3 regions of the Amphritea sp. HPY genome follow, and region 3 is predicted to be linked to each of the others. Evidence: predicted binding sites of a transcription regulator. Region 3 holds the regulator's gene; each other region holds the start of a gene.

The links. Region 3 encodes FliA, which starts transcription of late flagellar genes. Its sites were predicted from a motif close to CTAAAGTTNNNNNNNNNNCNGCCGATA; they were not measured.
Region 1: ACQUQM_RS14510 (putative motility protein) is a predicted target of FliA. The motif match lies at 4,451-4,477, and genes of this name have one in related genera.
Region 2: ACQUQM_RS14585 (flagellar protein MotY) is a predicted target of FliA. The motif match lies at 6,564-6,590, and genes of this name have one in related genera.

The regions. Positions count from the first base shown of each region.
Region 1 covers NZ_CP194015.1:3,265,488-3,275,679, reverse strand. Annotated here, with positions in the region: gene ACQUQM_RS14530 (hypothetical protein) at 1-98, shown strand, start outside; gene ACQUQM_RS14525 (sensor domain-containing diguanylate cyclase) at 226-1,092, shown strand; gene ACQUQM_RS14520 (putative bifunctional diguanylate cyclase/phosphodiesterase) at 1,420-3,357, shown strand; gene ACQUQM_RS14515 (pentapeptide repeat-containing protein) at 3,703-4,338, shown strand; gene ACQUQM_RS14510 (putative motility protein) at 4,520-4,714, shown strand; gene ACQUQM_RS14505 (LutC/YkgG family protein) at 5,348-6,031, opposite strand; gene ACQUQM_RS14500 (LutB/LldF family L-lactate oxidation iron-sulfur protein) at 6,028-7,446, opposite strand; gene ACQUQM_RS14495 ((Fe-S)-binding protein) at 7,471-8,304, opposite strand; gene ACQUQM_RS14490 (FadR/GntR family transcriptional regulator) at 8,461-9,162, shown strand; gene ACQUQM_RS14485 (TIGR01458 family HAD-type hydrolase) at 9,221-10,021, shown strand.
Region 2 covers NZ_CP194015.1:3,283,181-3,293,372, forward strand. Annotated here, with positions in the region: gene fni (type 2 isopentenyl-diphosphate Delta-isomerase) at 1-298, opposite strand, end outside; gene ACQUQM_RS14565 (hydroxymethylglutaryl-CoA reductase) at 298-1,332, opposite strand; gene ACQUQM_RS14570 (hypothetical protein) at 1,573-1,929, shown strand; gene ACQUQM_RS14575 (tetratricopeptide repeat protein) at 1,957-3,564, opposite strand; gene ACQUQM_RS14580 (argininosuccinate synthase) at 3,701-4,921, opposite strand; gene ACQUQM_RS14585 (flagellar protein MotY) at 5,634-6,485, opposite strand; gene rnt (ribonuclease T) at 6,806-7,426, shown strand; gene ACQUQM_RS14595 (peroxiredoxin) at 7,551-8,153, opposite strand; gene grxD (Grx4 family monothiol glutaredoxin) at 8,370-8,705, opposite strand; gene ACQUQM_RS14605 (aspartate aminotransferase family protein) at 8,975-10,159, shown strand.
Region 3 covers NZ_CP194015.1:4,933,602-4,943,793, forward strand. Annotated here, with positions in the region: gene fliR (flagellar biosynthetic protein FliR) at 1-505, shown strand, start outside; gene flhB (flagellar biosynthesis protein FlhB) at 508-1,644, shown strand; gene flhA (flagellar biosynthesis protein FlhA) at 1,876-3,987, shown strand; gene flhF (flagellar biosynthesis protein FlhF) at 4,023-5,603, shown strand; gene ACQUQM_RS21920 (MinD/ParA family protein) at 5,631-6,446, shown strand; gene ACQUQM_RS21925 (RNA polymerase sigma factor FliA) at 6,473-7,183, shown strand; gene ACQUQM_RS21930 (chemotaxis response regulator CheY) at 7,264-7,638, shown strand; gene ACQUQM_RS21935 (protein phosphatase CheZ) at 7,644-8,456, shown strand; gene ACQUQM_RS21940 (chemotaxis protein CheW) at 8,469-10,192, shown strand, end outside.

The DNA.
Region 1 (10,192 bases), 1.7 Mb from region 3:
GCCTGCGTGAGTTGTTTCCCCGCTATGTAGAACAGCCGTTGTATGACAAGCTCTGGAGTGTGTTTCCAGTCAGTCATCGGGCGAAATGGAGATGGTGATTGATCGTTCCGGCCGGCAGCGCTGGTGGAGAATTATCTTTTCCCCTGTAGTGAGTGACAGGGCTCATGTTCGTCGGGTGTTGGCTACCGGCATAGAAATTACAGAAAAAAGCAGCTTGAGCAGTCATTGGTCAACAGTCGAAACCGGTTTGAAGCGGTTGTCGAAGCGGCCTATGACGGTATTATTTCGGTCGATGAAAACCAGAATATAAAGCTGATTAATCGTGCCGCCTGCGATATTTTTACCGCCCGGAAAGAGAATCTGATGGGGCGCAGTCTGGAGCAGTTAATTCCCCATAAGCACCGTAGTCACCATAAACGTTATGTCAGTTCATTTGGCGAATCGCCTGTCTCATCCCGGCCGATGGAGTCCCAGGTTTCGGTGCGTGGTTTGCGAGCAGATGGTACAGAGTTCCCGGCGGAAGTGACGATTGCAAAGATCAGTGTCGGTGGTAATACCGAGTTTACTGCGGTGGTAAGAGATATCCCTGAGCGGGCGAGACTGATAGATGAGCTGCAGAAGGCCGCAACTGAAGATCCTCTGACCGGGGTCAGTAACCGTCGTTTCCTGGAAGAAACGTTGAATCGAGAGTTGGAGCGCTGCCGCAGGTTCGGTCATTCCATCAGCGTGGTGATGATCGATCTGGATAATTTTAAAGTGCAGAATGATACCTACGGCCATCATTTTGGTGATGAGATTCTGGTCACTTTTACGCGATTTATCGGAGATCGGTTGCGCGAGGTCGATATTCTCGGTCGCTGGGGTGGGGACGAGTTTCTGGTGGTGTTACCCCAGTCCAGAGTAGAGGATGCAGTGCAGTGGGTTGAGCGCATCAGGCGGGAGATGACTAACGTTGCTAATCAGTTGTCGCACCCGGAAGCACAGATTAGTGCAAGTTTTGGTGTCGTGGATAGCTTTGGTGAAGAGTCTGTAGAGGGGCTGGTTGAGCGGGTAGACAATGCGATGTATCGGGATAAAAGCGGAACGTTGTAAAAGGGAGAATTATCTTACGAATATGACTCCCGGTCAGGGTTGTGCCTGATACAAATGCTGCTGTCGTGGTTACACTTTATGATCTATGTTGTTAGGGGCGCTAAGATTTAAGGCGGGTTGTTAATGACAGGTCTTATCAGGTGGATATGTCTGGCGCGCTTGCATCACCACCTATTCTGAATTATTCGCCTGTTATTGTTCTGCGAGAGTGTGGCGCAGATGTTTTATAGGGAAGGTTACGTGCTATATTGTTGCGGCAATAGGGGGAGTTACGTGCCAGAGGTTTGGCGGTGATTCTGTGCTGTATGTAACAGAGCAGGGATGGCAATGCTTCATTTTGATCAGCTTCAGACGCCTGTCTGGATCTACGATACCGTTAATTTTCGTATACATTGGGCCAATCGTACCGCCTTGCGCTTGTGGCAGGCTGAAGACCTGGCTGAGCTGACTTCCCGTGATTTCCGAACCGATGCTTCCGATGCCGTCTATCAGACCCTGCTGACCTATCTGGATGAATTTGAAAAAGGCCGCTCTATCTGTCACTGGTGGCAGTTAAGTCCGTTGGGTAAGGTGAAAGATGTGTATTGTCAGTTCTCCGGTGTTCGGCTGGAGGATGGGCGCATGGCGATGCTGGTGGAAGGGGTAGAGATGGATGCTCATCTGTTCAGTGGCTCTGCAGTGGTCGCTCTTTACGATGAAAGCGGCGCAATGGTCAGCGCGAGTCCTTCACTGCAGGAGCAGTTTGGTGGCCAGACAAAGTATTTGTCCGATCTGCTGTTATATTCGGAGCAGTCCGAGGTGCTGTTGCAGATAGTCCATGAGCAGGGCGGGCATCAGGAAGATATTAAAGTTAAAACTCTGCGTGGCGCCCGTTGGTACAGTATTGAGTTGCGACGGACGCGTAATGAGGGCGGCTTGCTTACTGTTACTCTGCAGGATATTCATGAGCGGAAAAGCCGTGAATTGCAGCTGCAGTCGATGGCATTGCTTGACCCTCTGACCGGAGTCTTGAACCGTAATGGAATGATGCAAAAACTGACCCCTTTTCTTGAACGGGAAATTCCGTTCACCTTGTTTTATCTGGATCTGGATGGTTTTAAACCGATTAATGACAGTTATGGTCATTCCGCCGGAGATGAGTTATTGGTCGAGGTTGCAAAGCGTCTGACCGCCCATGCCTCAGAGCAAGGTGTCATTGCCCGAATTGGTGGTGATGAGTTTATCGTTGCGGTTGAAGGTTGCGAGCCTGCAACCGGACAGGCCTGTCTTGCAACTACTCTGGTTAACTCTCTGTCCGGGCAGTACCGGGTGTCACAGAACTCCTTATCGATTGCGCTTTCGGTGAGTGTTGGCGTTGCGCGTTTTCCGGAGCATGATCGGGATCTGAATCTGCTCTTAGCGGATGCTGATACAGCTATGTATGTGGCAAAAGATCGCGGGCGGCGCTGCTGGATTGAATATCGGCAGGGCATGCGAGAGCAATTTCATCGTCGTACCCAGGTATCGCAACAGTTAGCTGCGGCGCTGAGTAATGGCGAGTTTCAGCTTGTTTATCAGCCGGTGTTGGATGTTGAAAACGAACGAGTGGTGATTATTGAAGCTCTGCTGCGGTGGAATAATCCGCTTTTAGGTCATGTCTCTGCCGAAGAACTGATTGATGCTGCAGAGCACTGTGGCTTTATCGGTGAGGTGAGTAACTGGGTTTATTACCGCGCCTGTCAGGACTTTGGTCAGATACGCAGTTGCTATGGTGAGCAGGTGCAGTTGTCAGTCAATATTTCGGGTTTGCATGTGCGTCAGGGGGGGCTGGTAGAGTCCTTGTGTCGGGCCGTAACCGATGCCAGTTTACGGCCAGGGGATCTGGTGCTGGAGCTGACGGAGACGGTGATGATGCCGGATTCTGAAGAGTACGCCGCCACGGTCACAGAACTGGTGGGTAAAGGGTTTGATGTGGCTATCGATGATTTCGGTACCGGTTTTTCATCGCTGGCTTACCTGAACAGTATTCCAGCGAACTGGGTCAAGCTTGATCGTGAGTTTGTGGAGCAGCTGGATCACGGTACTGAAACTATTCAATGTATTCATCAGTTGGTTACTGCGCTGGGTAAAAGAATGATTGTCGAAGGTGTTGAGTACGCCTGGCAGGCGGAGTTACTCAAAAGAAATGGGGTAAACTACCAGCAAGGTTATCTGCATGTTGCGCCGGTGGCGCTGAAACAGTTATTAGCAAAGCGTAGTGAGCTGCATCGGATCAATGCTGTGTAGCTGCTGATTGGTGTAGGCTGCTGAATATAGGTTTGGTTGTCTTAGGGAATCTGCGAATAAGTCCTGACGGCACTCTGGTTTACGGGAAAGTTCACAATCAAGGAAGAACTTTGCAGTAATGTCTGGACCTTACAATAAGTACTGACACCGAGTGTGAGCTTTCCCGTAAGCCCCGTAGGGCAAGGCCTGAAGCCCACATCTGCTTCGTTGAAGTTCTGATTAAGGACTATGGCCATTAATGGCGTACTTCGCCTTGCATCTGCAGGCTTCAGGACTTGCAGAGCACGAACAGGACCTGTTCGCAGGTTCCTTAATCAAGCGTATTGAGTTGGATGGAATAACGGTATGACTGATTATAAATCGCAGGATCTGCAGGGCGTTGAATGGTATGGCAAGGACCTGTTCCAGGCTGATCTGTCAGGTGCTGATCTGCGTGGCGCAACGCTGGCTGAAGCGGACCTTAGCCATTCTAATCTGAAAGGCGCTGATTTGAGGGGGGCGGACCTGTCGGGTGCTGACCTTTATCATTCGGATCTGAGCGGTGCCCGGCTTCAGGAGGCTACTCTGCGAGAAGCTCAGCTGTTCCATTGTAATCTGGATAACGCCGATTTAACTGAAGCCTGTCTTATTAAAGCCAACATGAACACATCCACCGCACGCAATGCATGTTTCGATAAAGCCGATTTTTATGAGACAACTATGTATAACACCGATCTTAGTGAAGCTTCGATGCGTGGCGCGGATTTTTTTCACGCCGATATGTTTCACGCCAGGCTATATAATACAGACCTCACCGGTGCCGACCTGACCGACGCCTATCTGTCTAATGCTGATCTGACCGGTACTATCCTTGATAAGGTTGATCTGAGCGGTGCGACTATGCCTGACGGTGCAATCTGTGCGCCCGGATCAATCGGAAAATGTATCGCCCGGTCGGATGATAGTATGGGGTTTCCACCAATTCAGATGCCTAAGTTCTGACAGCAGTAGCGAGACCGACGAACAAGTTCGGCTGGTTAGAATGCGACTGCGTCGCTTGCTAGTGGCTAGAAAAAACGAAAGCCTTTCCTAATTACCACCGATCGTAATAGAGCTAAAGTTATGCGATCGATAACCGATATATTAAGTACCGTTACTTTGTAGTTAAGCTTGGGAGTACACTATGGAAATTTCAGCAGCGTCTGCATCGGCATATCAACAGGCCAGTCTGCAGAACGATGTTGCTATCGCCGTAGCGGGTAAGGCGAAAGATAATCTTGAGCTACAAGGGGCTATGGCTTTGCAATTACTGGAAAGTGCCGTTCAGGTAGCTGATCCAGAGTCACCGCTGGGTCAGAATGTTGATGTACGGGCTTGAAGTTTACCGTGCAGAATACCGAAGCCGCTCATTGAGCGGTTTTTTTATGCGTAATAAAAGCATGGTTTTGTTCTGAGTAAGCCCGGAAACAATCTGATTAATTATTAACAGAACTATTCTATATGCTGTTGTCCTACTCTGACGAGTTTTAAGTATCATTTACTTTTAGCAAATTTTTCCAGGTTGAGGAGGTTGTTGTGCTGCCGATGGGGACTATCATGACCAGTTGTATGGTCACGGGTTTGCTGTTTGCAACTCGGTTGCCAGTGTTGCGTTCTGTACAGCTCTTGCCTGTTAGCTTAAAAAAGATAATAGCTTCGCTAGTGTTTACAGCGGGTCTGTGGAATGTTTTTTGGTATGCGTTGCGACACCTCACCGAGTTTTGGGGAATCGCGGCGTTGGTGTCGGGTGTTCTGCTGTTGCTGACTTCAGCGTACATTGTAAATTTGAGTCGTATGCCTGCGACCTTAAAACGGCTAAGGCCTGGTGTTCTGTTTTTACTTTTATGCTGTGCGCTTTTATATGGAATAACGATTTATAGGCTCTGAGCTGTTTTTTCGTGGCTTATCAATTCGACAATTTAAAAAGGAGACCTATGGTCTCCTTTTTAAATGCATGTTCGGGCTTTCTCTTTTAATCGTTGACCAGAAAAATAACTAAGGTCTTTGGCCCGTGTGCGCCCATCTGCAATTTTTGCTCTATATCGGCGCTGCGCGAAGGCCCTGTGATCATATTGACCGTACGCGGCATAGTACCTCCGAAGGCTGCGCGGATTTTTTTCCAGGCCTCTTCGTATACACCAACAATGGTTGAACGCTTCAGGATCACCAGATGGTTATCCGGCAGAAAGTTAAGCGTGGTCGGGCTTTGCGGACCAGAGTGCAGCATCAGGGTTCCAGTTTCGGCGATGCCGGCAAAGCTGGAAGTAAGGCTGGCAATATCGCCCGCCTGTGCCACCCGCTCAATTCGCTCGATATCAGCAGCTTGCAGTACAGACCAGTCCTGCGTGTTGATCTCGCTATTGCTGGCGCTGATCAGTTGCTTGATATCATGGGCTTTGAGCCAGTCGGCACAGGCTTGGGGAACCTGAGCGATATTGTCCAGTTCGATTAGTTCGGCTACCGCTTCGGTCGCCATCGCTTTAAATAGTTCAACCTGCTCTTTGTGGGGCAGTTGTGCCCGCTGTGGAATCAGGTTGTCGGCGTGAGCATTAAGGCGATTCTGTACTGCCTGTTTCTGCTCAGCAGGCGCTTCGCCATTGTTGCCTTTACGACCCAGGCCACGACGGATATTGCCAAAAATTTCTGCGCGGCTCATGGCTGCTCTCCTGCTTTCTGTTGTTCTTTCCAGGCCTGCATAAAGGTTTTTCCTTGTGGTGCAGGCATATCGCGCCAGTCGGTCCAGCCGCCAGCTAATGGCATTTTCTCAATCTTTCCTTTCTTGCCGGCCCACTTTTTCATGAACCAGGTCGCCATCCGGGTGTATGACTTGTACAGCATTGGTCGCTTAGCCAGGAAGGCCCAGCCGGCAATGCCGTAGCGCACTGGTTTCGGACTGAGATGCTTCTCGAACTCATCTTCACGCCAGTGACGCATCAACTTAGGTAGTGGGATTTTAACCGGACAGACCGATTCACATTTGCCACAGAAAGTTGAGGCATTAGGCAGCATTCCGCCTTTTTCTATGCCGATCATCTGCGGCGTCAGTACAGAACCCATCGGGCCCGGGTAGACCCAGCCATAGCTGTGGCCGCCAACGGCGCCGTAAACCGGGCAGTGGTTCATACAGGCGGAACAGCGGATGCAGCGCAGCATGTCCTGAAGTTCGGTACCTACCATTTCGCTGCGACCGTTATCGACCAGTACTACGTGGAAGTTTTCCGGGCCATCCTGATCGCCTTCGCGGCGCGGGCCGGACGAAAGAGTGTTATAGACGGTGAATTCCTGTCCGGTGGCTGAGCGGGCCAGCAAGCGCAGAAACAGGGTCATATCTTCGAGGGTGGGAACTACTTTTTCGATAGAGGTGACAACGATATGGGTCTTGGGCAGCGTTTGGGTCAGGTCGCCGTTACCTTCGTTGGTCACGATAATGGTCGAGCCGGTTTCGGCAACGCAGAAGTTCGCACCAGTGATGCCAACATCGGCTGCGACAAATTTATCGCGTAGCACTTCGCGGGCCTCCTGCATCAGCACCGCAGGATCATCGGACTTCGGTCGATGATGATGCTCATGGAAGGCTTCGGCAACATCGTCCAGGTTTAGATGGATTGCCGGTGCGATAATATGGCTCGGGTGATCGCCCCGCAGCTGCAGGATATATTCACCCAGATCAGTTTCTACCGGCTGCACGCCATTCTGTTCCAGGTAGTCGTTGAGACCTATCTCCTCGGTTACCATCGATTTACCTTTGGTAACTGTTTTAGCATCGACCTGTTTACAGATGTCGAGGATAATTTTATTGGCGTCTTCTGAGGTGCGGGCCCAATGTACATGACCGCCATTTTCGATCACCTTGCTCTCAAACTGCTCCAGATACAGGTCGAGGTTTTCCATGACATGATTTTTCAGGTCGCGACCCTGGTTGCGCAGCTCTTCAAACTCAGGCATTCGACTTACTGCTATCGCGCGTTTTTCCGGGAAGCCTGCTTTCAGGTTGCCCAATGCGCGCTGCAGGTTTTTATCTTCCAGGGCGTCGTGGGCGCGTTCTTTAAAAAAGGGCGTATTTATCTGCATCGTTTTTTCCTTTAATAAAGAGGCTTATAGTTGGCTGGCAAGATCGTAATCGGCTTCGCCGATCGCGGGGATATCAGTCATACCGGCTAATACTTCAACCACGTGCCGGGCTTCAATCGCTTTACCTTCGCGTTTCAGCTTGCCGGCCATATTGAGCAGGCAGCCCAGATCGCCACCGAGCAGGGTGCTGGCGCCGCTGTTACTGATGTTGTCGGTTTTATTGCTAACCATGCGGTTGGAGATTTCCGGGTATTTGACACAAAAAGTACCGCCGAAACCGCAGCAGGTTTCCGCTTCCTCCATCTCATTGATAGTCAGGCCATCAACCTGTTGCAGTAGTTTGCGGGGCTGATCTTTTACCCCCAGTTCACGTAATCCGGCGCAGGAATCGTGGTAAGTGACAGCGCCATCGAAGTGCAGCTTATTGAGGTTATCCCGTAACGTATCCAGACCCATAACATCAAACAGGAATGAGGTAATTTCATGGCTCTTTGCTGCAAGCTCGGTGGCGCGGGCAAAGTATGAATCTGTTTCAGCAAACAGATCCGGGTACTGATGCAGCATACCGATACAGGAGCCGGACGGGCCGACAACGTATTCATAGCCATCAAATGCATCGATAGTCTGGCGGGCAATATCTGCAGTGGTTTTACGGTCGCCCGAGTTAAACGCAGGTTGCCCGCAACAAGTCTGTCGTTCGGGTACTTCAACACTACAGCCAGCCTGTTCCAATAGTTTAACTGTGGCGAAGGCTACCGATGGGCGGAACATATCGGCCAGGCAGGTAACAAAAAGGCCAACGCTTGGACTTGAAATCGAAGGGCTGGTAACTGAAGGGCTCGTATCTGATAGGGGCATCGGGGTTACCTGTGTTCTTATAATATACAACCGGTTTGGCGCGGGTCGGTAAAGGCTATAACTGCAAATCGTGAATCAAAGATAGTTAAGGGCAGCGGAAAAAGAAATGCTACACTGCCAACTGGTCTGACCAAAAGCGGAATGGAAATCATCTCGATGACACAAAATCTGAGCGAGCAGCTGATTCAGAGTCTTAAAGAGGACCTTTATACCGGAGAGTTACTGCCCGGCAGTTCGTTAATGTCGCAACGTAAGATGTCGGAACATTATGGTATGTCCAGGGCGACGGTAAGAGAAGCCGTCGGGTTATTGGAGGCTGAGGGTTTTATCGAAGTACAGCATGGCGGCAAGACCCTGATCAATAATCTGTTGGAGCACTATTTCGATCTGCCCTTAGAAGGCTTAGGTGATAACCTTGAATTCCAGATGCAGGTGATGGATGTGCGGGCGATGCTGGAGGGTGAGGCTGCTTTCTATGCAGCCCGGCGAGCTACTGACCAACAATTGCAAGCTCTGACGCTGGAATATAACAGAATGCAACAGCGCGGGCAGCGTGAGACCACACTGGCTAAAGCCAAGGAGGATCTGCGTTTTCATATGATGATCGCCGAATCATCGCACCATCTGTTAGTTATCTCTTTCAGCCAGATATTCTATAGCCGTTTCTTCAATGCGATTTATGGTGTGCTGTCGCGTACCCTGAAACGCTACGGCCGCTATCCGGACGGTATTCGCGCCCAGCATGGTACTATCTATCAGGCAATTATCTCCCGGGATGCAGATGCTGCCCGTAATGCGGCGGTAGAACATATCCTCTATACCCGTAGACATCTGGAGGGAGAGCCCGTTGATATTTGACGCTGTTGGCTAAACTTACTTTAGCTAAACTGGCTACTGAATCGGGTAGGTGAAGCAGATGGCGGTGCTGAATGGTAAGTCGGATGAAAAACTGAAAGAAAGACTTAGTTGCAAGGCTTTGTTGCTGGACCTTAGTGGTGTGATATATCAGGGCAGTGCTGTTATTCCTGGTGCTGCTGAAGCTGTTGAACAGGCGCGTAAGCTTGGTCTGACCTTGCGCTTCGTTACCAATACTGCGAGTAAGTCGACAGCAATAATCATCACTCAGTTGGCTGAGATGGATATAACTATCGGCCATTCTGAGCTATTTACAGCACCAATGGCGGCAAAAGCCTATATTGACCAGCATCGATTGAGGCCCTATTGCCTGCTGCCACCTGCCGTTGCTGATCTGTTTGTTCACTATGGTGAACACACAGCTAATGCGGTACTGCTGGGTGATGCCCGTGACGGACTTAACTATCATTCACTTAACCAGGCGTTTCGGCTTTGTAATCAGGGTGCTCCCCTGATCGCTATAGGGATGAACCGCTATTTTATGGGTGATGATGGACTACAGTTGGATGCCGGCCCGTTTGTCCGCGCGTTGGAGTGGGCTGCGGAAACACGGGCGGTAGTATTGGGCAAGCCCAGTGCTGAGTTTTTCCAGCAAGCGGTCGCATCAACAGGTTTTGAGCCTTCTGAGTGTATGATGGTAGGTGATGACTGGCAAGCCGATGTTGTAGCTGCTTTAAGTGCCGGATTGCAGGCGGTTCAGGTAAAAACCGGTAAATTTCAGCCATCTGATCTTGAAAAAATTCCTCCACAGGTCCCTGTGATTACATCAATTGCTGAGCTATTGAAGTCGATTGCAGATTAAGTGGTCATTGCGGCGAGTTATTTCCTCTTATTCAGGTGCTCGTTTGAAATAGCTTTATAGCGCGCTATCCGGTAAAATCCCCCGCCTTCATGCGGCTACCTGGTTTGTAGCGGCATATCGAATTTTTACGAAGTGGCCTTTGGTAGGGGTCACCACTGAAAACTAAGGAAT
Region 2 (10,192 bases), 1.7 Mb from region 3:
CCCGCTGCGACCCTACAGCCAGTGCAACACCGGTTTGCTCCGCAGCAATGGCGAGGTTGCGATTTATAGTCTTAATCAACTCATGATCACCCCCGGTCATGGAAGAGATCAATAATGGAAAGCTGAGTTTTTTACCAAGAAATTCAACCGATGTGTCAATCTGATCCAGTGACAGTTCAGGCAAAGCACGATGACTCAGATGAATTCGATCAAAGTAGCGCCGATCCCGATCAATTCGATCATCACGTTCAATCGCGCGAATATGTTCAATTTTCCGGTCGTTGGTAGGATCAGTCATTATCTTTCCATCTTCAGATGGGATTCCATCAATTCGCCCGGATTAGTTTGCGCAGCCATCAGAGATAACTCACCACAGAGTACAGTTGCGGCACAGATAGCTGCAAGACGACGCGCATTAGCACCCGGCTCGCGCTCCTCTTTACAACCTAATGCTCGAAGATTTTCCTCAACAAACTCTATGCCTTTACCATTACCGACACTGCCCACAATCAAGTTTGGCAGGGTACAGGAAAAGTACAGATCACCATTTCGCACTTCAGCATGCACAATACCCTGCGACCCTTCAATAATATTCGCAGCATCCTGACCAGTCGCCAGATAAAAGGCCAGCAACATATTGGCGTAGTGAGCATTAGCACTGCGTAAGCCACCGGCAATCATAGTACCGATCAGGTTTTTCTTGATATTAAGGTCGACCACTTTTTCAGGGGTGGTCTTCAGACGACGCTCACAGATATCACGGGGAATCAAAATTTCACTGACAACATACTTACCACGCCCCAGAATACCGTTAACCGCGGTGGCCTTCTTATCAGAACAGTAATTTGCTGATATTGAGGAATAACGCAGCTGAGGGTACTCATTCAGCAACCATGGAATTAACTTATCCGCAGCGTTTGTCACCATATTATGACCGGAAGCATCTCCGGTGGTGAACTCCAGCCGCAGATAGATCAGATTGGCTACAACCTGGCTATGCATGTCGATCAGTTTGGCAAAACGACTGGTCGTCGCGACGACTGCATTAAGATCATCCTTACGCGACTTGATCGAAGCCAGCGCTTCTACTGCAGCCAGAGCGTCCTCAGCTTCAAGCAACACCGAGCGCGTCATACGCTCATCCACCACCGTGGTTTTAATACCTTCGGTCAGGGTGGAAACACGAGCGCCACGCCCCACAGAGGGCCATAGTGGAGTTTCATAGGTCGCCAGTGGTACCGCAATTTTTTCATCAACAATATGACCGCATATTTTTATCGGCCCTACAGTGCGCATTGGAATCGGAGCTTGCTGAATTTTATGGGATTTCATAGTCATCTTACGCAATAAAAAAGGGCTGCCGCGGCCAGCAACATCGCCAGTCTACAGTGCAACCCTTTTTAAAAATCTTTGAGTTAGCGCGATTTTATCGAGCCGTAGCACAATATGCAATCAACCGACATACTGCCAGAGTACCCAAAGTGCAGGTTTCAAGCTTGACCCACAGGAAACTCTACGGCCATACTTCGCTTTATTATTCTCAAAACAACCGCAGCAGGTTTGGATACCACAATGCTATACGCCATCAGAAACACTCAGGGACAGATCACTTCACTTTCAGCCACCCAGCAAGGCAACTCCTCACCTGTTGATATTCGAGACCCTGAAGTCATCATATTTCTCTCCAGAGGCGGCGAAGAATTTTCTCCCCTCGAATTCCTGGAAAAATCAGACAACGATCTGAGCCGGATCATCGAAGACCTTATCGACCTGCTAGTCACTAAAAATACAATTCTGTTTACCGACCTGCCTGAAGTAGCGCAACAAAAACTATTAACCCGCAAGCTCGCTCGTTCAGCACACAGCGAAAATACTGAGCAACCACTACAGACCAACAACTCCATTCTTACCGACGATGAAACTATCTGAAGGGCTCAACGATTAATCAGCAGCAACTCAATCTTCGCCTGATCCCTGATCATCTTTACGATGCCGTAACTTACGCACCATATCAGCACAACGCTCGTAAAGATTCAGATAACGATTTTGCTGACGACCGCTGAGGGCCCCGTAGTTTATAGCATACAACGCATTATCACACTGCAACAATAGCTCCTGCTGCTCCGGACCTGACTGTCGCGCTTGCTCTAACGCAGCCTGCACCAGATTCAAAACGACGCTGGGGTTATTCGGCAACAAGCCATCGGCCCGAACAAAAAAACCCAATGCCTTACGGTATTCTTTCTTACGGTAGCAGAGCATGCCCTGAATATTCAGTTTACCCCATTCCAGCCGCGACATATCCCGGTTTATCTGCTGCCGCAAAGCCTGCGCCTCAGCCTCAACCTCACTACCTTCTAAACCATCCATCATCGGTTCAATCCATTCCGCCTGCTCGGTCAACTCAAGATTACAGAACAGATCAAACGCATTCTGCGCGGCTAGATTAGCCCGTGCAGCCGAGCCGGTCAGGCGATAAACCATGGCAGCTAGCAAGCGAGACTTAAACTGAATAAGCGCCTCACCGGAAAAAGCACCCACTACATCCTCCAACACCCGAATTGCCTCAGCCTCTGCCTCAATCGCATCGGCACTGGAAGAACTGTCAACCCTGGACAATAAGGCACCAACAAGGCCGAAATAGAAATCATCGGTCTGAAAGCAGCTATGGTGAGCATAACGAACCGCTTCCCGGTAAGCACTAATAGCGATCGGCCACTCTTTATTCTGCGCTGAAAGACTGCCCAACACTCCTTGCAGCTGAGGCACAGTAGGCTGCAATAAAATCGCTTTGCGCAACAATCCGATCGCTTCCCCCCGCTCCCCCATAGCCAGATATGAACGGGCCAGCCAGGAAAATGCCTCAACACAGAAATGAGAGTCATCAATCACTTGTGTCAGATACCGCTGCGCCGCCCCGTACTCACCAAGATGACACAGCGCCACTCCCAATCCCACCTTAGCCCAGGGCAGATCGCGCTGCGCTACCAGCGACTCAAACAAGCTCTCTGCTTCGGCATACAGCCCCAGCTCAATCAGGATAATGCCCCGAATGCGCTCAATATAAAGATTCAGGCCTGGAAACTCCTGCAACAACCGGCCGCAAGTATCCAGAGCCCCCTGCAGCTCCCCACTATCAAGCAACGCTTCTAACGGCTGTAAGACACTCTTTATTCTAAGTATTTTCTCAACCCGATAGCGCACCTTCGCTTCTGCAAATGGCTTTGATATATAGGTATCGGGAGCACTATCAAGGGAACCAAATAACAACTTAGAACGATCAGGATCGACGATCAGAATAAACGCAGTAGCATACTGACGACAGCCTTCAGCGGCAGCCTCCTGGATCAGCTGCAAACCGTTTTTCTGATCCTTACCAAGATCAAATACAATAAAACAGATGTCATAACGCTCAACCCGCAACAGCGCCAGAGCCATATTCACAGAGGAAGCAACCTGAATCGTAGACACACTCATACGCTCAAGAATTTTCTTAAGCTCACCCAGATCTTCCAGGCGGTTATCGACGATCAGAACCTTTTTCTCTGTATACCTGATTTCCATAGCACTACGTCAGAGGGGACAGCCTTCAAGTATCATATAAATCAGTTAATTAGCATAGTAATCCGGCATATAAAAAAACCCCGTTATGGTGACATAACGAGGTTTTCAGATTACCGATATAGATCAATGCTCAGGCTTATGACAGATCACGGCCTTTACCGGCTTCGATACGCATACGCAGAGCATTCAGCTTAATAAAGCCTGCAGCATCCTTCTGATCATAGGAACCCGCATCATCTTCGAAGGTCGCAATATTCTCATCGAACAGAGTATCGTCAGAACGACGACCGACAACGATAACGTTACCTTTATAAAGCTTAAGGCGAACATCACCATTAACATACCGCTGTGATTCATCGATCATCTGCTGAAGCATCTTACGCTCTTCAGACCACCAGAAACCGTTATAGATCACTTTCGCATAGCGCGGCATCAGCTCATCTTTCAGATGCGCAGCTTCACGGTCTAAAGTAATAGACTCAATCGCACGATGTGCGCGCAGCATGATGGTGCCGCCAGGCGTTTCATAACAGCCACGGGACTTCATACCCACAAAGCGGTTTTCGACGATATCCAGACGACCAATGCCGTTTTCGCCGCCTACTTTGTTCAGATACTCCAGAACGGTAGCCGGGCTCATAGCCTTACCATCGATAGCAACGATGTCGCCTTTCTCGTAGGTCAGATCCATGTAAGTTGCTTCATCAGGAGCGTCCTCAGGAGATACTGACCAGCGCCACATATCTGCTTCAGCTTCAGCCCATGGATCTTCCAGAATGTCACCCTCATAAGAGATGTGCAGCAGGTTAGCATCCATTGAATATGGAGACTTCTTCTTTTTATTGGAGAAATCTACCGGAATATCATGATCTTCACAGTACTTCATCAGTGTTTCACGGGACGTCAGATCCCACTCACGCCATGGCGCGATAACCTGAACACCCGGCTTAAGCGCATAAGCACCCAGCTCGAAGCGAATCTGGTCATTGCCTTTACCTGTTGCACCATGAGAGATCGCATCAGCACCGGTCTCGTTAGCGATCTCAATCAGACGCTTAGCGATCAGTGGGCGCGCAATAGAAGTACCCAGCAGGTACTCACCTTCATAGATAGTATTGGCACGGAACATCGGGAAAACGAAGTCACGAACAAACTCTTCACGCAGATCTTCGATGTAGATCTCTTTAACACCCAGAGCTTCAGCTTTAGCACGGGCCGGTTCTACTTCTTCGCCCTGACCCAGGTCAGCGGTAAAAGTAACAACCTCGCAGTTGTAGGTATCCTGCAACCAGCGAACAATAACAGAGGTATCAAGGCCGCCGGAGTAGGCCAGCACAACCTTTTTGATGTCGGACATAAAGAGGCTCCAAACGAAATTCAGCCCCGTAGAGAACAACGAACAGTCTCTACCGGACATCTAAGAATAGGAAAGCGCGCAATTGTATCACGATTACGCCAGAGTAACAGAGACAGACAGAACATCTGTCTTTTAAAGAACTTTTCACCAAGCCGCTCCCGGAAAGCGACCGGCTGAGGTATCACGATTACGCCAGAGTAACAGAGACAGACAGAACATCTGTCTTTTAAAGAACTTTTCACCAAGCCGCTCCTGGAAAGCGTCCTGCTAAGGCATCACGATTACGCCAGAGTAACAGAGACAGACAGAACATCTGTCTTTTAAAGAACTTTTCACCAAGCCGCTCCCGGAAAGCGACCGGCTGAGGTATCACGATTACGCCAGGGCAACAGAGACAGGCAGAAAATCTGTCTTTTAAAGAACTTTTCACCAAGCCGCTCCCGGAAAGCGACCGGCTGAGGTATCACGATTACGCCAGGGCAACAGAGACAGGCAGAAAATCTGTCTTTTAAAGAACTTTTCACCAAGCCGCTCCCGGAAAGCGTCCTGCTAAGGCATCACGATTACGCCAGAGTAACAGAGACAGACAGAACATCTGTCTTTTAAAGAACTTTTCACCAAGCCGCTCCCGGAAAGCGACCGGCTGAGGTATCACGATTACGCCAGGGCAACAGAGACAGACAGAAAATCTGTCTTAATTCAAAACCAACGATCAGTCACGATCCAGTCGAATAGTCACCCGTCGACTGCGGTCTCGGGTGGCCCGGTTATTTTTCTGCTCAACCGGGTAACGTTCGCCATGATAGCGGGTAGTAATAAGCTCAGGATTCACTCCCTTTTTTTCCAGATAAGCCGTAACCGCTTCAGCCCTCTTTTTCGACAGGTCGCGGTTTGCCAAACGACGCCCCTGAGCATCGGAGTGACCATCCACATAGACCGAGTTCACAGCATCATCGTTATTCACATACACAGCAATCAGATCAAGACGCGCCTTAGTAGAATCTGACAGCTGCCATGTTGCTGAAGGAAACAGCACTGCGGTCCGGGCGATCTGCCGGTAATTCACCGGCAGCAGTCCAGCGATACAGCCAGTATAAGCCTCATAAGCCGGTTGAAAATTCGCTGCCGACAAACCGATCCGAACCGACTCATCAGTGCCGGACCAGTTATTCGCAAGAAAAGCCGGCTGCATCCCTTTAAACAGCGCCGCCAGCATCTGCCGCGCATAATTGCTAAGCACCTTTATTTCACCACTGCCGGTAACAAACTCAACTTCGCCGATCTGCCTCACCGCAAGCCCCGGCTGCCAGGGCGAAGCTTCCGCCATCAACAGAACCCTCCCCTTAAGCCCGTGCCCCTGCAGTGGTTTTAATGTAAAACGCACAGCCTCGCCCGCCTCATGATCAAACACCCCCTCACCAAACAGAGGAATCTGTTGTGACAAGCGACAATTAAACTTCGACGCCTCCATCCCCCACTTCGACTGATCGATATCGGCGCTAAAACTAACCGCTCCCGCCGACACAGAAAGCAACATTAAAACCAGGGCCCCGAATACACGCATGATGAATGAAGATTCCTTTAATCAAACAAAAATTAGTCAGTTTGGGGCAGATAACCTGTTACCCGACCTCTTTATAATTATCGACCCGGGCAATTAAAGCTTTAGGCCGTAATCCCCGAAGTAAACACCAGATTGTGAAACAGTGAGCAAAAACTGTAAACTGCTTGCTGGTTCCAGCACAATATCATGCCACTTACGCAAGGACAGCGTTAAACAAGATAATTGTGACCGAGCAATAGCTCTACAACTTAAATTTGGCTGAGCGCTACAGCCATTAAGGATTTTTCTTGAACAGACATAACTCCCAGTATCAGCACCCTATGTCGAACCGCTTCAGAGGCTATCTGCCGGTCGTTATCGACGTTGAAACCGCTGGCTTTAATTCTGCCACTGATGCCCTGCTGGAGATCGCAGCGGTCACCTTAACGATGGATGATGATGGCAACCTGCTGATTGACCAGAGCTATGAATTCAATGTCGAACCGTTCGAAGGTGCCAATCTGGAAAAATCGGCCCTGGAGTTTACCGGCATTGATCCTTATAACCCTCTGCGAGGCGCGATTCCCGAACAGGAAGCTCTGGAGAAAATATTCAAGCCGATCCGCAAGTCAGTTAAAGCCCATAACTGCAAACGTGCGATTCTGGTAGGTCATAATGCCAACTTTGACCATAGCTTTGTCACCGCCGCATCAGAACGCTGCGATATTAAACGCAACCCTTTCCATCCGTTTTCTACCTTTGATACTGCGACACTGGCAGGCCTGGCTTTTGGCCATACCGTACTTGCCAAAGCCTGCGACCTGGCCGATATCGATTTTGATGGTCACCAGGCTCACTCAGCACTGTATGACACAATGAAGACAGCCGAGCTATTCTGCACCATTGTAAACCGCTGGAAAGACCTCGGTGGCTGGCAGATGGTGCAGGATAACTACGAGTGATCTGAGACCGTCGGGCTACGCCCTTCTCGCTAGAACGCAACGCAAGCGTTGCTGCTAGTGGCTAGAAAAAGCAAAAAAACCCGCCGATGGCGGGTTTTTTTTAATTCTGTAATTTCTTCCGATATTACAGCTTGTCAGCGTTGTCGGTCAGGTAAGATGCAACACCTTCAGGGGAAGCAACCATACCTTTATCGCCTTCGTTCCAGCCTGCAGGGCAAACTTCACCGTGCTCCTGGTGGAACGCCAGCGCGTCAACCATACGCAGCATTTCGTCAACGTTACGGCCCAGTGGCAGATCGTTAACCACCTGGTGACGTACCAGACCATCTTCGTCGATCAGGAAAGAACCACGGAAAGCAACGCCGCCTTCAGATTCAACATCGTATGCCTGGCAGATGCTGTGAGTCATATCAGCAACCAGAGTATAATTAACTGCACCGATACCGCCGTCGTTAACAGCAGTGTTACGCCATGCGTTGTGAGAGAAGTGAGAATCGATGGAAACACCGATCACTTCAACATTACGCTTTTTGAATTCTTCGATACGGTGATCGAAAGCCAGCAGCTCAGATGGGCAAACAAAAGTAAAATCCAGTGGGTAGAAGAATACTACTGCTTTTTTACCTTTAGCCGCTTCAGACAGAGTAAAAGAATCAACGATTTCTCCGTTACCCAATACCGCTGGTGCTGTAAAATCTGGTGCTTGCTTACCTACTAATACGCCCATTTTCTATCTCCATTTAAGTGCAGCGTTAAACGCAAAACTAATTCAAAAATAACTTAAGAGAGCTCTATAACTGAACTCTGTAAAAGCACTTGCAAAACTAAAGTTCAGATAGCTTAGCCGTACAATTCTGATAACACTAATAAAACAGAACTATGCAGCCGATAAACAATTGCTATAAAGAATACCTGCTACAGGTAAAACCAGCTCAGCAATCGCTTAACCTTCAGCACTCTCTTCATCACCGGCAACCGACTCGATCAGCTCTTTAAGCTCACCATTTTCAGCCATTTCAGCAATGATGTCACAACCACCTACCAGTTCGCCCTTTACCCACAACTGCGGGAAAGTTGGCCAATTAGCATATTTAGGCAACTCAGCACGAATTTCCGGACTTTCCAGAATATTAACGAACGCAAAGCGCGCACCACAAGCCATTACAGCTTCCGATGCACGGGAAGAAAAACCGCACTGAGGAAAGCGTGGCGTACCCTTCATATAAAGCAGGATATCGTTACTTTCAATTTGCTCTTTAATAGTATCAACAACACTCATGAGTTTACCTTTTCTTTCTTGAACCAATCCGCCACGATCAATGAATGGGCAGCGTAAAAAACGCCAGCCTAGCACAAACCCGATCATTTTACTCGGATAAATGCTCACCTGAAAAACCGCTGGCTTATTTCGTCTTATATAGGGGCTATGCCATTGAAAACCAAGCCCCACTGTTGCATATTGCTTATTCGATAACAAATGCATAAAATTGCTCGTTTTTCAGTTCGGCAGCTACACGGCTGCCGTTTTGCGTTGCAGTGAGGGATACAATGTCTACACAGCCTGTTATGAATACCTATTCACGCTTCTCCGTGGCTTTTGATCATGGTGAGGGCTGCTGGCTGTTTGATACAGACGGCAACAAGTATCTGGACGCTCTCAGCGGTATCGCTGTATGCGGTCTGGGCCATGCACACCCCGCTGTAACTACCGCTATTAGCGAACAAGCCAGCCAGCTGATCCATACCTCAAACCTGTACACTATTCCGTTGCAGGAACAGCTGGCACAACGTCTGACCCAGATTTCCGGCATGGATAGCGTGTTCTTTGGCAACTCCGGCGCGGAAGCTAACGAAGCCGCTATCAAGCTGGCCCGTCGTTACGGACACCAGAAAGGTATCGATCTGCCGGTTACTATCGTAATGGATGGCTCATTCCATGGCCGCACCATGGCAACCCTGAGCGCTACCGGCAACCGCGCAGTCCAGGCAGGCTTCGAACCACTGGTCAGCGGGTTTGTCCGGGCCCCTTACAATGATGTTGAAGCGATCAGAACAATCGCCTCAAATAATCCCAATGTCGTTGCCATCCTGGTCGAGCCGGTACAAGGCGAAGGCGGTGTTGTCATTCCTGCCGACGATTATCTGAATCAACTACGTGACATCTGTGACCAGAACGAATGGTTGCTGATGCTGGATGAAGTACAGACTGGTAATGGCCGGACCGGAAGCTACTTTGCATACCAGCAAAACAACATCCTGCCGGATGTAGTAACCACTGCTAAAGGCCTGGGGAATGGTGTACCTATCGGTGCCTGTCTGGCGCGTGGCAAAGCCGCTGAAGTCTTATCGCCGGGTACTCACGGCTCGACCTACGGTGGCAACCCGTTATGCTGTGCAGCAGCACTTGCGGTTGTCGATACTATTAGCAATGAAAAACTTGATCAACGCGCCAAACAGCTGGGCGATACTATAACCAATGGTTTCCGTGATCAGATTGGCGATGCATCATATGTCAAAGAGATCCGTAACAAAGGCCTGATGATCGCCATCGAGCTGAGCGAAGCGGGCTCTGAACTGGCAGTACTGTCAAAAGTGAAAGGCGTACTACTTAACATAACCGGCGGTGGCAAAGTTGTGCGTATGCTGCCACCGTTGATTATGTCCGATTCTGAAGCGGAACTACTGGTAAACACCGTATCCCGTATCATCAAAGTCTATATGGCTGACGAATAAACAGTCCGTATATTAACAATAGAATAAGCTCAC
Region 3 (10,192 bases):
GGTCTTTGTTATGGGAGGGCAGCTGGTTTCATCGCAGATGGGTCTGGGTTTTGCCTCTGTCAGTGACCCCGCTAACGGTGTCTCGGTGGTGGTGCTGTCACAGTTCTATCTGACGATGGTTATGTTGCTGTTTCTGGCGTTCAATGGCCATCTTGTCTTGTTTGAAGCGCTGGCGCGAAGTTTCTATGTACTGCCGGTGGCTGATGGTGGAATGCCTGCTGCCGGTTTTCTGGCGTTGGCCCGCTCGGGTAGCTGGATGGTGGCCAGTGGCTTGTTAATGTCATTGCCCGCGGTGACCGCTTTGCTGGTAATTAACTTTGCCTTTGGTGTGATGACTAAGGCAGCGCCGCAGCTGAATATTTTCGCTATCGGCTTTCCGTTTACTATGATGATGGGGTTGCTGATAACCTGGGCTAGTCTGGAAGGGTTTCTGGGGCAGTATCAGCGTTTTACTCAGCTGGCTTTTAATTACCTCGATTATATACTGGGCGTTGGAGGGCTGTAGATATGGCTGAAGATAGCGGCCAGGAAAAAACCGAAGAACCCACACCCAAACGGCTGCAAGACGCCAAAGATAAAGGCGATGTGGCCCGATCCAAAGAGCTGGCCACAACAGTTCTTTTGCTGGCTTCTGCTGCCGCTGCACTGATGTTTGGCGGTCAGGTGGCTGACGCCATGTCCGGCATGATGGAATATAATTTCAAACTCGATCGGCAGGCGGTCTTCGATAGTAATCTGATGTTTACCCATTTGGGGAATTCCCTGCGCGAAGCGTTCGCTTCCGTGGCGCTGTTTTTTCTTATTATGCTGGTGGCTGCAATCGTTGGGCCCCTTGGTCTGGGGGGGTGGAATCTTAGCCTTAAGGCGATGGCGCCAAAGTTCAGTCGCCTCGACCCTTTGGCGGGGCTGAAACGGATGTTTTCCCTGAAAGCGTTGCTTGAGCTGTTTAAGGCGCTGGCTAAGTTTCTGCTGATCGGATCGTTATCGTTTTTAGTACTTATCGGATCCAAGCACGCCTTGTTTGCTTTGGGGGCTCAGGATGTCATGCCGGCAATGTCCGCTGCGGTAGAATTAGTGATCTGGGCGTTCCTGATTATGAGCTCGACGTTGATTCTGATTGCGCTGATCGATGTGCCGTTCCAGATTTACGACTATACGAAAAAACTGAAAATGACGCTTCAGGAAGTCAAGGATGAGATGAAAAATACCGAAGGTAAGCCTGAGGTAAAAGGGCGGATTCGGCAGTTGCAGCGTGAGATATCTCAGCGCAAGATGATGAGCGCTATCCCGGAAGCCGATGTGGTGATAACTAACCCGACCCATTATGCGGTCGCACTTAAATATAATCAGGCGGGTGGTGGCGCGCCGATGCTGGTTGCTAAAGGTGCTGATTTTATCGCTCTGAAAATCCGGGAAGTCGCCAATGAGTATGATATTCCGGTGCTGTCTTCGCCGGCGCTGGCGAGGGCGATCTATCACTCGACAGAGTTGGAAGAAGAAATTCCGACCGGGCTGTTTAAAGCAGTCGCTGAAGTGCTGGCTTATGTGTTCCAGTTGAAGCGCCATCAGCAGCGCCAGGGCCCGGCTCCACGAGAGTTGGGGGGCGATATGGATATCCCGGAAGAATACCGTAAGGACGAATAGTTTTCAGCGGTCAGTATCTTACATCCGCCCCCTCCATTCTATCCTCTCGTTATTATTTGGCGGGATTCTTGCTGTATTTTCACCATAGTGGGTAAAGCGTCAAAAAATTGATGTTTTGTGACGCTTATTGGTGTTATTTTTGTTTTCAGAGAAAGTATATTTTTTATTGATGTTTTTTTGACGCTTTTGTTTCGATTTAAGGCGTTAATGGTCTAACCGAGCAGGTATTGAGTGGACAGAACCGCTATTTATAGTAGTGTGCGTAGCGCCAGCAGAGGGAATCTGGGTATCCCGATTTTGCTGCTGGTGGTGCTGGCGATGGTTACCCTGCCGATGCCGCCTTTCCTGCTGGACGTACTTTTTACGTTTAATATAGCGCTTACAATCGTGGTGCTGCTGGTTTGTGTCTATGCTATGCGGCCGCTTGATTTTGCGGTATTTCCCACTATTTTGCTGATCGCAACGCTGATGCGGTTGGCGCTGAATGTCGCTTCAACACGGGTTATATTGTTGCATGGTCACGAGGGTGGCGATGCTGCGGGTAAAGTGATCGAGGCGTTTGGTGAGGTCGTAATCGGCGGTAACTATGTCGTTGGTCTGGTGGTGTTTCTTATCCTTGTAATTATTAACTTCGTTGTAGTTACTAAAGGTGCAGGCCGTATTTCTGAAGTGAGCGCTCGCTTTACGCTTGATGCAATGCCAGGTAAGCAGATGGCTATTGATGCCGATCTTAATGCCGGACTGATCGGCCAGGATGAAGCAAAGCTGCGTCGTCAGGAGGTTACCCAGGAGGCTGATTTCTACGGCTCGATGGATGGTGCCAGCAAGTTTGTTCGTGGCGACGCGGTTGCCGGTATCCTGATCCTGGTGATAAATATTCTCGGTGGTCTGGGTATCGGCATGGTGCAGCATGACCTGTCATTTGATCTTGCAGCCCGTTATTACTCGTTGCTGACCATCGGTGATGGTCTGGTAGCGCAGATACCTTCATTACTGCTGTCGACAGCTGCGGCTATTATGGTTACCCGGGTGAATGCCTCCCATGACATGGGGAGTCAGATTATCGGTCAGTTGTTCGGTTCGCCAAAAGCTTTGGCGGTGGCTGGAGGGATCCTGTTCGTGATGGGCTCAATTCCCGGTATGCCCCATGTCGCGTTCCTCTCTCTGGCCATTGTTGCCGGGGTTGGCGCCTATTATATTCATCAGCGTAACCTCCAGATTGAGCAGAAACAGGCGGCACAGGCTGCTGAACAACCGAAACAACCGGCTCAGGAGCAGGATGTTAAAGAGCTGGACTGGGATGACGTCATGCCGGTGGATATGATCGGCCTTGAGGTGGGTTACCGGATGATCCCGATGGTGGATAAGCTCCAGGGTGGACAGCTGCTTAATCGGATTAAAGGCGTGCGGAAGAAGCTATCACAGGATCTTGGTTTTCTGGTACCTTCAGTGCATATCCGGGATAACCTTGATCTGCTGCCGGGGGCTTACCGGATTACGTTGATGGGGGTCGTGGTTGGTGAGGCAGAAGTGTATCCCGACCGGGAGCTGGCAATAAATCCGGGTCAGGTATTTGGTTCGCTGAATGGTATTGAGGTTAAGGATCCTGCTTTTGGTCTGGATGCGGTGTGGGTTGAGCAGAGTCAGAAAGAGCAGGCGCAGACCCTGGGCTATACCGTAGTCGATGCCGGAACTGTAGTGGCAACCCATCTGAATCAGATTCTGCAGGCTCACTCGCATGAGTTGTTAGGGCATGATGAAGTACAGAAGCTGCTGGATCTGCTGGCTAAAACGTCCCCAAAACTGGTAGAAGAGTTGGTTCCAAACAGGCTATCTGTGAGTACTATGTTGAAAGTGCTGCAGAATCTGTTAATGGAGCAGGTACCGATCAGGGATTTCAGAACAATTACCGAAGCGTTAGCTGATGGCGTTGCCCGGAGTCAGGATGCGGTGGCGTTGACTGCGGCGGTCAGAGTGGCGTTGTCGCGACTGATTGTACAGAACATTATTGGTTCAGAATCTGAGCTGCCTGTGATAACGCTTGATCCGCAGCTGGAACAGCTGTTGTTAGGCTCGGTACAGCAAGGTGAAGGTGGCGGTGAAGGTCTGGTTATTGAACCAGGCATGGCTGAAAAATTGCAGAACTCTCTGGCTGATGTGGCGCAACAGCAGGAGATTGCCGGGCGAGCTTCAGTGTTGCTGGTCGCGGCTCCGGTGAGACCGCTGCTGGCTAAGTTTGTACGTTATGGTGAACATCAGATCAGCGTACTTTCTTATCAGGAAATTCCGGAGAATAAGCGGGTAACGATTATTGCAACAGTGGGCGGTCAGGCAAATGGTTAACATAGCCATTAACCGGTTGATGAATAGGGACAGCTATGAAAGTTAAACGCTTTTTTGCCCCGGATATGAGGCAGGCGATGCAACGGGTCCGTGAGGAGATCGGAGCGGATGCTGTTATTGTTTCGAATCACCGTGTTGCTGGTGGCGTTGAAGTCGTTGCAGCGCATGAGCACGAGTATGAAGCTGCGCAGGAAGAGTTTAAGCGTAAGCGGGCGATAGAAAAACGTAAGCAGGCAGATGCCCGCAGATTGAGTGATGAGGATAAGGTTCATAGTAACCTGGCGGAAGAGTTACGAAAGGCGCAGGCCCGGATAGCAACAGCGCAGGTTGGTGGCGAACCTAGTCGGGATAAGAATCGCCAACTTGATAATGATGATGCTGAGCTCAGTGACATTCTGGATACTCTTAAGCAGCGACAGCGGGGGCGTACGCAGCAAACGGTGCGTAACGCTGATAGCAGGCCGGTAGTTGATAATCGGCATTCAGACCCGGGCTCGTCTCTGCTGAAAAGACAGGGGGAGGCGGCTACCAATATTGAATCTGATCAGCGGTTTCAGCCAAAGCTGGACCCTACTCGTTTTGAATCGCCACCTGGTGGTGCTGTTGATAGCGCAGCAGGCTCTCAGGGTTTTGAGCATGAGCAGCAGGTTATTAGTTCAATGCAAGAGGAGATCGCGTCCCTCAAAGCGGTTCTGAAGCAGCAAGCTGCGGCGCAAGAGAATGTGCCCGAGCCGGTTATTCCTGTATCCCCGGTGTCACAATCAAATGTGGCTGAGTCGGTACCTGATCGTGTTGAACGCCGTCTTGAACGTATTGGTTTGGGTCAGCAGTTGAGCCAGCAGCTGACCGGCGACCTGGCTGATCGGGCAGGGCTTGATGATGCCTGGCGCAGCACTCTGACCCGTTTGAGTGATGTTATCCCGGTCAGTGGTGAAGATTTTATTGAGCGAGGCGGGATGATCGCCTTTGTCGGGCCAACCGGTGTCGGTAAAACGACGACTATTGGTAAACTCGCGGCTCGTTACGTGCTTAAGCATGGTAGTTCTAGTGTCGCTCTGGTCACTACCGATTCCTATCGGATAGCCGCCCATGAGCAGTTGCTGACCTTCGGTCGTATTCTTGATGTGCCAGTTCGGGTAGTCGATGAGAATAATCCCCTTGAAGAAGTATTAAACTCGTTACGCAGTAAACGGCTGGTTTTGATCGATACTGCGGGTATGAATGCCCACGAGCCACATACTCAGGCACAGCTGGATATGTTGCTGGATGTGCCGTTACGGTTGAAAAAGCTGCTGGTGCTATCCTGTTCCAGTCAGCGTCATGTTATTGAAAGCGCTTACCAGACCTATACTGCGCTGGGTCTGAATGGTTGTGTACTTAGTAAGCTGGATGAGTCGGGTAATCTGGGTGAAGCGATCGACCTGATCGTAGAAAACGGCTTGCCGGTTACTTACGTGACGGATGGTCAGCGGGTTCCTGATGATATCGATGTGGCTCATAAACGTGATCTGGTGAGTCGTGCTGTAGTTACCGCGCAGAAGGCATCCCGTAGCCACCGATTGTTCAATGAGCAGCAGCGTGAGCGGTTGTCCCATGATGAACAATGGGAGAACTGATGTTGTTATTAATGACAGGAAAGAACAATGAGTAGCCCGCGTCCGGTTAAAGTGATTGCCGTTACCGGAGGTAAGGGTGGCGTCGGTAAGACCAATGTGTCTGTCAATATGAGTCTGGCTCTCGGAGAGATGGGGCAAAGGGTTGTGCTGATGGATGCTGATCTGGGCCTGGCGAATGTTGATGTCCTGCTGGGTGTTAAGGCGGAAAAAAATATTTCAGACGTTCTGTCCGGTGACTGTAGCCTTAAAGACCTGCTGATCAATGTCGATGAAAATGTACGTATAGTCCCGGCAGCATCAGGTACTCAGGAGATGACTTCGCTGAGTGTGCATGAGCATTCTGAATTGATTCACGCCTTTAGTGAGATCGGCGATGATCTGGATGTGCTGGTTATCGATACCGCTGCTGGTATCTCGGATGCGGTAGTCAGTTTCGTCAAGGCGGCACAGGATGTGATTGTTGTGGTCTGCGATGAGCCAACTTCGATTACCGATGCTTATGCGCTGATGAAGTTATTAAATCGTGATTACAATATGACGCGGTTCAGGGTATTGGCCAATATGGTACGTAGCGAGCAGGAGGGCAGGAACATGTTTAATAAGTTATTGACGGTTACTGATCGCTTCCTGGATGTAACGCTTCAATACCTGGGATCAATCCCTTATGATGAATCTGTGCGTAAAGGGGTTCGTAAGCAACGTGCTGTTTTAAAAGCATTTCCTAATAGCAAAGCCGCACTGGCATATAAGCAGTTAGCGACCAGGGTAGAGACCTGGCCGGTGTCTTCCTCATCCAGGGGGCATCTTGAATTCTTCGTTGAAAGACTGGTTAAGGGCGCTTAGTAGTAGCAAAGGAAACGATGGACTGTATGTATAGTCAGACTCAATCCAGAACCAATCAACAGGTGATTGAACAGCATGGGGTGCTGGTCAAAAGAATCGCTCATCATCTGCTTGCGCGTCTGCCATCGACGGTTGTGCTGGATGATCTGATTCAGGCCGGGATGGTTGGTCTGCTGGAAGCGGCAAAGAAATATGATGCCAGCAAAGGTGCTAGTTTTGAAACCTATGCCGGAATCCGTATCCGCGGTTCTATTATCGATGAAGTTCGCCGGGGTGACTGGACTCCGCGTTCGGTGCACCGCAATGGCCGTCGAGTGTCTGAAGCGGTTCAGGCGGTAGAGGCGCGCACCGGAAGAGATGCCCAAGATGGGGATGTTGCCGCTGAACTGAATATAACTGTAACGGAATATCATGCATTATTGAAGGACTCAGCAGAGAGTCGGTTATTCAGTTTCGATAAGCTGATCGGACCGCAGGATGAAGGCCCCGGCGAATCGATCGCGGGCAATACCCCAGATCCGCAGGCTCAGCATGAGCAGGAAGATTTTATTAAATCGATCGCCCGGGAGATTGAAGGTTTACCGGAACGGGAAAAGCTGGTTTTGTCACTGTATTACGATGAAGAGCTTAATCTGAAAGAGATCGGTCAGATTCTGGGTGTCAGTGAGTCCAGAGTTAGTCAGATTCATAGTCAGGCAGCGTTGCGATTACGTAGCCGGCTGAAGGACTGGCGCTAATTCAAGGTTGCCGGAGGTAAAGCAGTAGCGGCAACCAGTATTCTTATTTGCTGCTAGGAGAAGTTGTCTTGAATAAAGACATGAAGATACTTGTCGTTGATGATTTCTCTACTATGAGACGTATCATTAAAAATTTGCTTCGGGATCTGGGCTTTACCAATATTGTTGAGGCCGACGACGGAGCCACCGCACTACCCATTCTTAAAGCTGGCGGCATCGATTTTCTGGTTACTGACTGGAATATGCCGGTGATGACGGGTATTGATCTGTTGAAAGCCGTTCGGGCTGATCCTGGGCTGCGCCACACGCCGGTACTGATGGTGACGGCTGAGGCTAAGCGTGAACAGATTATTTTCGCGGCCCAGGCAGGGGTAAACGGTTACATTATCAAGCCTTTTACTGCGGCTGTTCTGAAAGAAAAAATCGAAAAGATCTTCGAACGTATTCAGGGGTGATTGCAATGGCAAATGCCGGGCTGTATCAGGATAAACTTGGTTTTGAACAGGCGTTGCAGGGACACGCTGACACGTTAGTCAATCTATTGGCAAAGGGCGATATGACTGCAGCAATGCGGCAGATTCAGGCGCTTAACGAGATGCGTCATCAGGCGCTTTATCATGAGGTTGGGAGGCTAACCCGGGCGGTTCATAATACGATTATCTCTTTTACTGACGATGTCACCGCCTCTGAATTGCTGGAAGACTCAAAAGTTCAGATCGCATCTATCGCCGATGCCAGTGATCGGCTTTCTTATGTAATTGAATTGACAGAAAGTAATGCCCATAAAACCATTGATAGCGTCGATGAGTCACTGTCTCTGGTGGCCGAGCTGGAGCAAGGTTTTCTGCGTCGTACCCAGGTACTGGCTGAATTTGAGCCGCTTAAGTCTGGCAATCCCCAGTTGGAGATGTTGTACGATAAAGCGTGCGCTTATGCCGATGATCATTCACAGGCGTTGGCGGCCATAAAAAATCGTATGACCGATATCCTGTTGGCACAGGAGTATCAGGATATTACCGGGCAGCTGATTAAGCGGGTTATTCAGCTGGTTTCCGATATTGAGGATGAGTTAGTTGGCCTGATGGAAGTTGCCTCCAGAGTTAACCGTTTTAGCGGGCTTGAACTTGAGTCTGAACCGGAAGCGCCAACGCCAACGGTGGCAGCACCGGTATCAGTTAAAGGTGAAGGCCCTCAGTTGGCAGGCAGGCCTGCAGCGGAAGTTGCATCCAGTCAGGATGAAGTAGATGACCTGCTTTCAAGTCTGGGTTTCTGAGCGGAGATAGCTATGGCATTGGATGTAGATCAGGAAATTCTTGCTGATTTTCTTGTCGAAGCGGGAGAGATACTCGAGCTGCTTTCTGAACAGTTAGTTGATCTTGAACAGCACCCGTCCGATCGCGAATTGCTTAATGCAATCTTTCGCGGTTTTCATACCGTAAAAGGTGGTGCGGGATTCTTGCAACTGGAGCCTATGGTGGACTGTTGTCACAGTGCAGAAAACCTGTTCGACCGGTTGCGTAATGAAGAACTGCAGGTCAGCTCGCAGCTGATGGACCTGGTGTTACAGGCACTGGATGCAGTGAATGCTATGTTTGAGTCAGTACATGAGGGGGATTTCCCTGAACCAGCGGCGCCCTCGTTAATCGCTGATCTGAATCGGATGGCCAGCGGGCAGGCGGTGGCTCAAGCGGCTGTTCCTCCTGTTAATACTCCTACAAATATTTCCGCTGCAGAGCCCCGGCTGGCTCCAGTGCAAAGTGATATTGAACTTAGCGCTGTGTTTGATCAGTTAGTGGCGGATCTTGGGGGCGAATCTGTTGTGCAAGTGCAGCCTGCAGCGGTAGCCCCGGTTGATTCTGATCTGATTACAGAAACTGAATTTGATGCCCTGCTGGATGAGTTGCATGGTGACGGTGCCCCCGGGATACCTGTTAAACCGGCAACGCCGGTGGCCGATCCTGATCTGATTACCGAAGCTGAATTTGATGCCATGCTTGATCAGTTGCATGGGCCTGCCGGGACTCCCGGTCAGGTTGTTAGCAGTGCAGCTAGCAATACAGAGGGCGCACAGGCGGATAGGGAGTTTGATCAATTGCTGGGGCAGCTTACTGCTCAGCCTGAAACGGTGCCGGGTGCACCTGCTTCGGATATGATCACTGAAGATGAATTCGAAAGTTTGTTGGATGACCTGCAACAGAAAGGTGAAGGAGCATTTGCCGCACTTGCACCGCGTGTTGTCGGAGCGACTACAGCGACTACAGCGACTACATCAAGAACTGCCAGTAAGCCCCATGCGCCGGCAAACAAAGCACCGGCTAAGGTCGATAATAAAAAAACGTCAGCCGACAGCAATGTCAGGGTTGATACCCGGTTGCTTGATCAGATCATGAATATGGTTGGCGAGCTGGTACTGGTGCGTAACCGGCTGGTTCGTCTGGGCGCTGAAAGTGAAGGTGACGAGCTGAATAAGACGCTGGGTTCACTGGATATGGTGACCGCCGATCTGCAGGCGTCGGTTATGAAAACCCGTATGCAGCCGGTAAAAAAAGTATTCGGCCGTTTTCCCCGTTTGGTTCGCGACCTGTCCCGTCAGCTGGGCAAGGAGGTATCGCTTGAGCTGAAAGGGGAAGATACAGATCTTGATAAGAATCTGGTAGAAGCGCTTGCTGACCCATTGATTCACCTGGTACGAAATGCAATCGATCACGGTATCGAAGCTCCGGCTACCCGTCAGCAGCAAGGTAAACCCCGTGAAGGTCACGTGCTGCTTTCTGCTGAGCAGGAAGGCGACCATATCCTGTTGGTGATAGAAGATGATGGTGCAGGGATGGATGCTGAAAAGCTCCGTGCTCTGGCGGTAGAGCGGGGGATGCTTGAACATGAGGCCGCGGAACGCCTTACTGAACAAGATTGTTATAACCTGATTTTCTCCGCCGGTTTTTCGACCAAAAAAGAGATCTCCGATGTTTCCGGTCGGGGGGTCGGGATGGATGTGGTGAAAACCAAAAT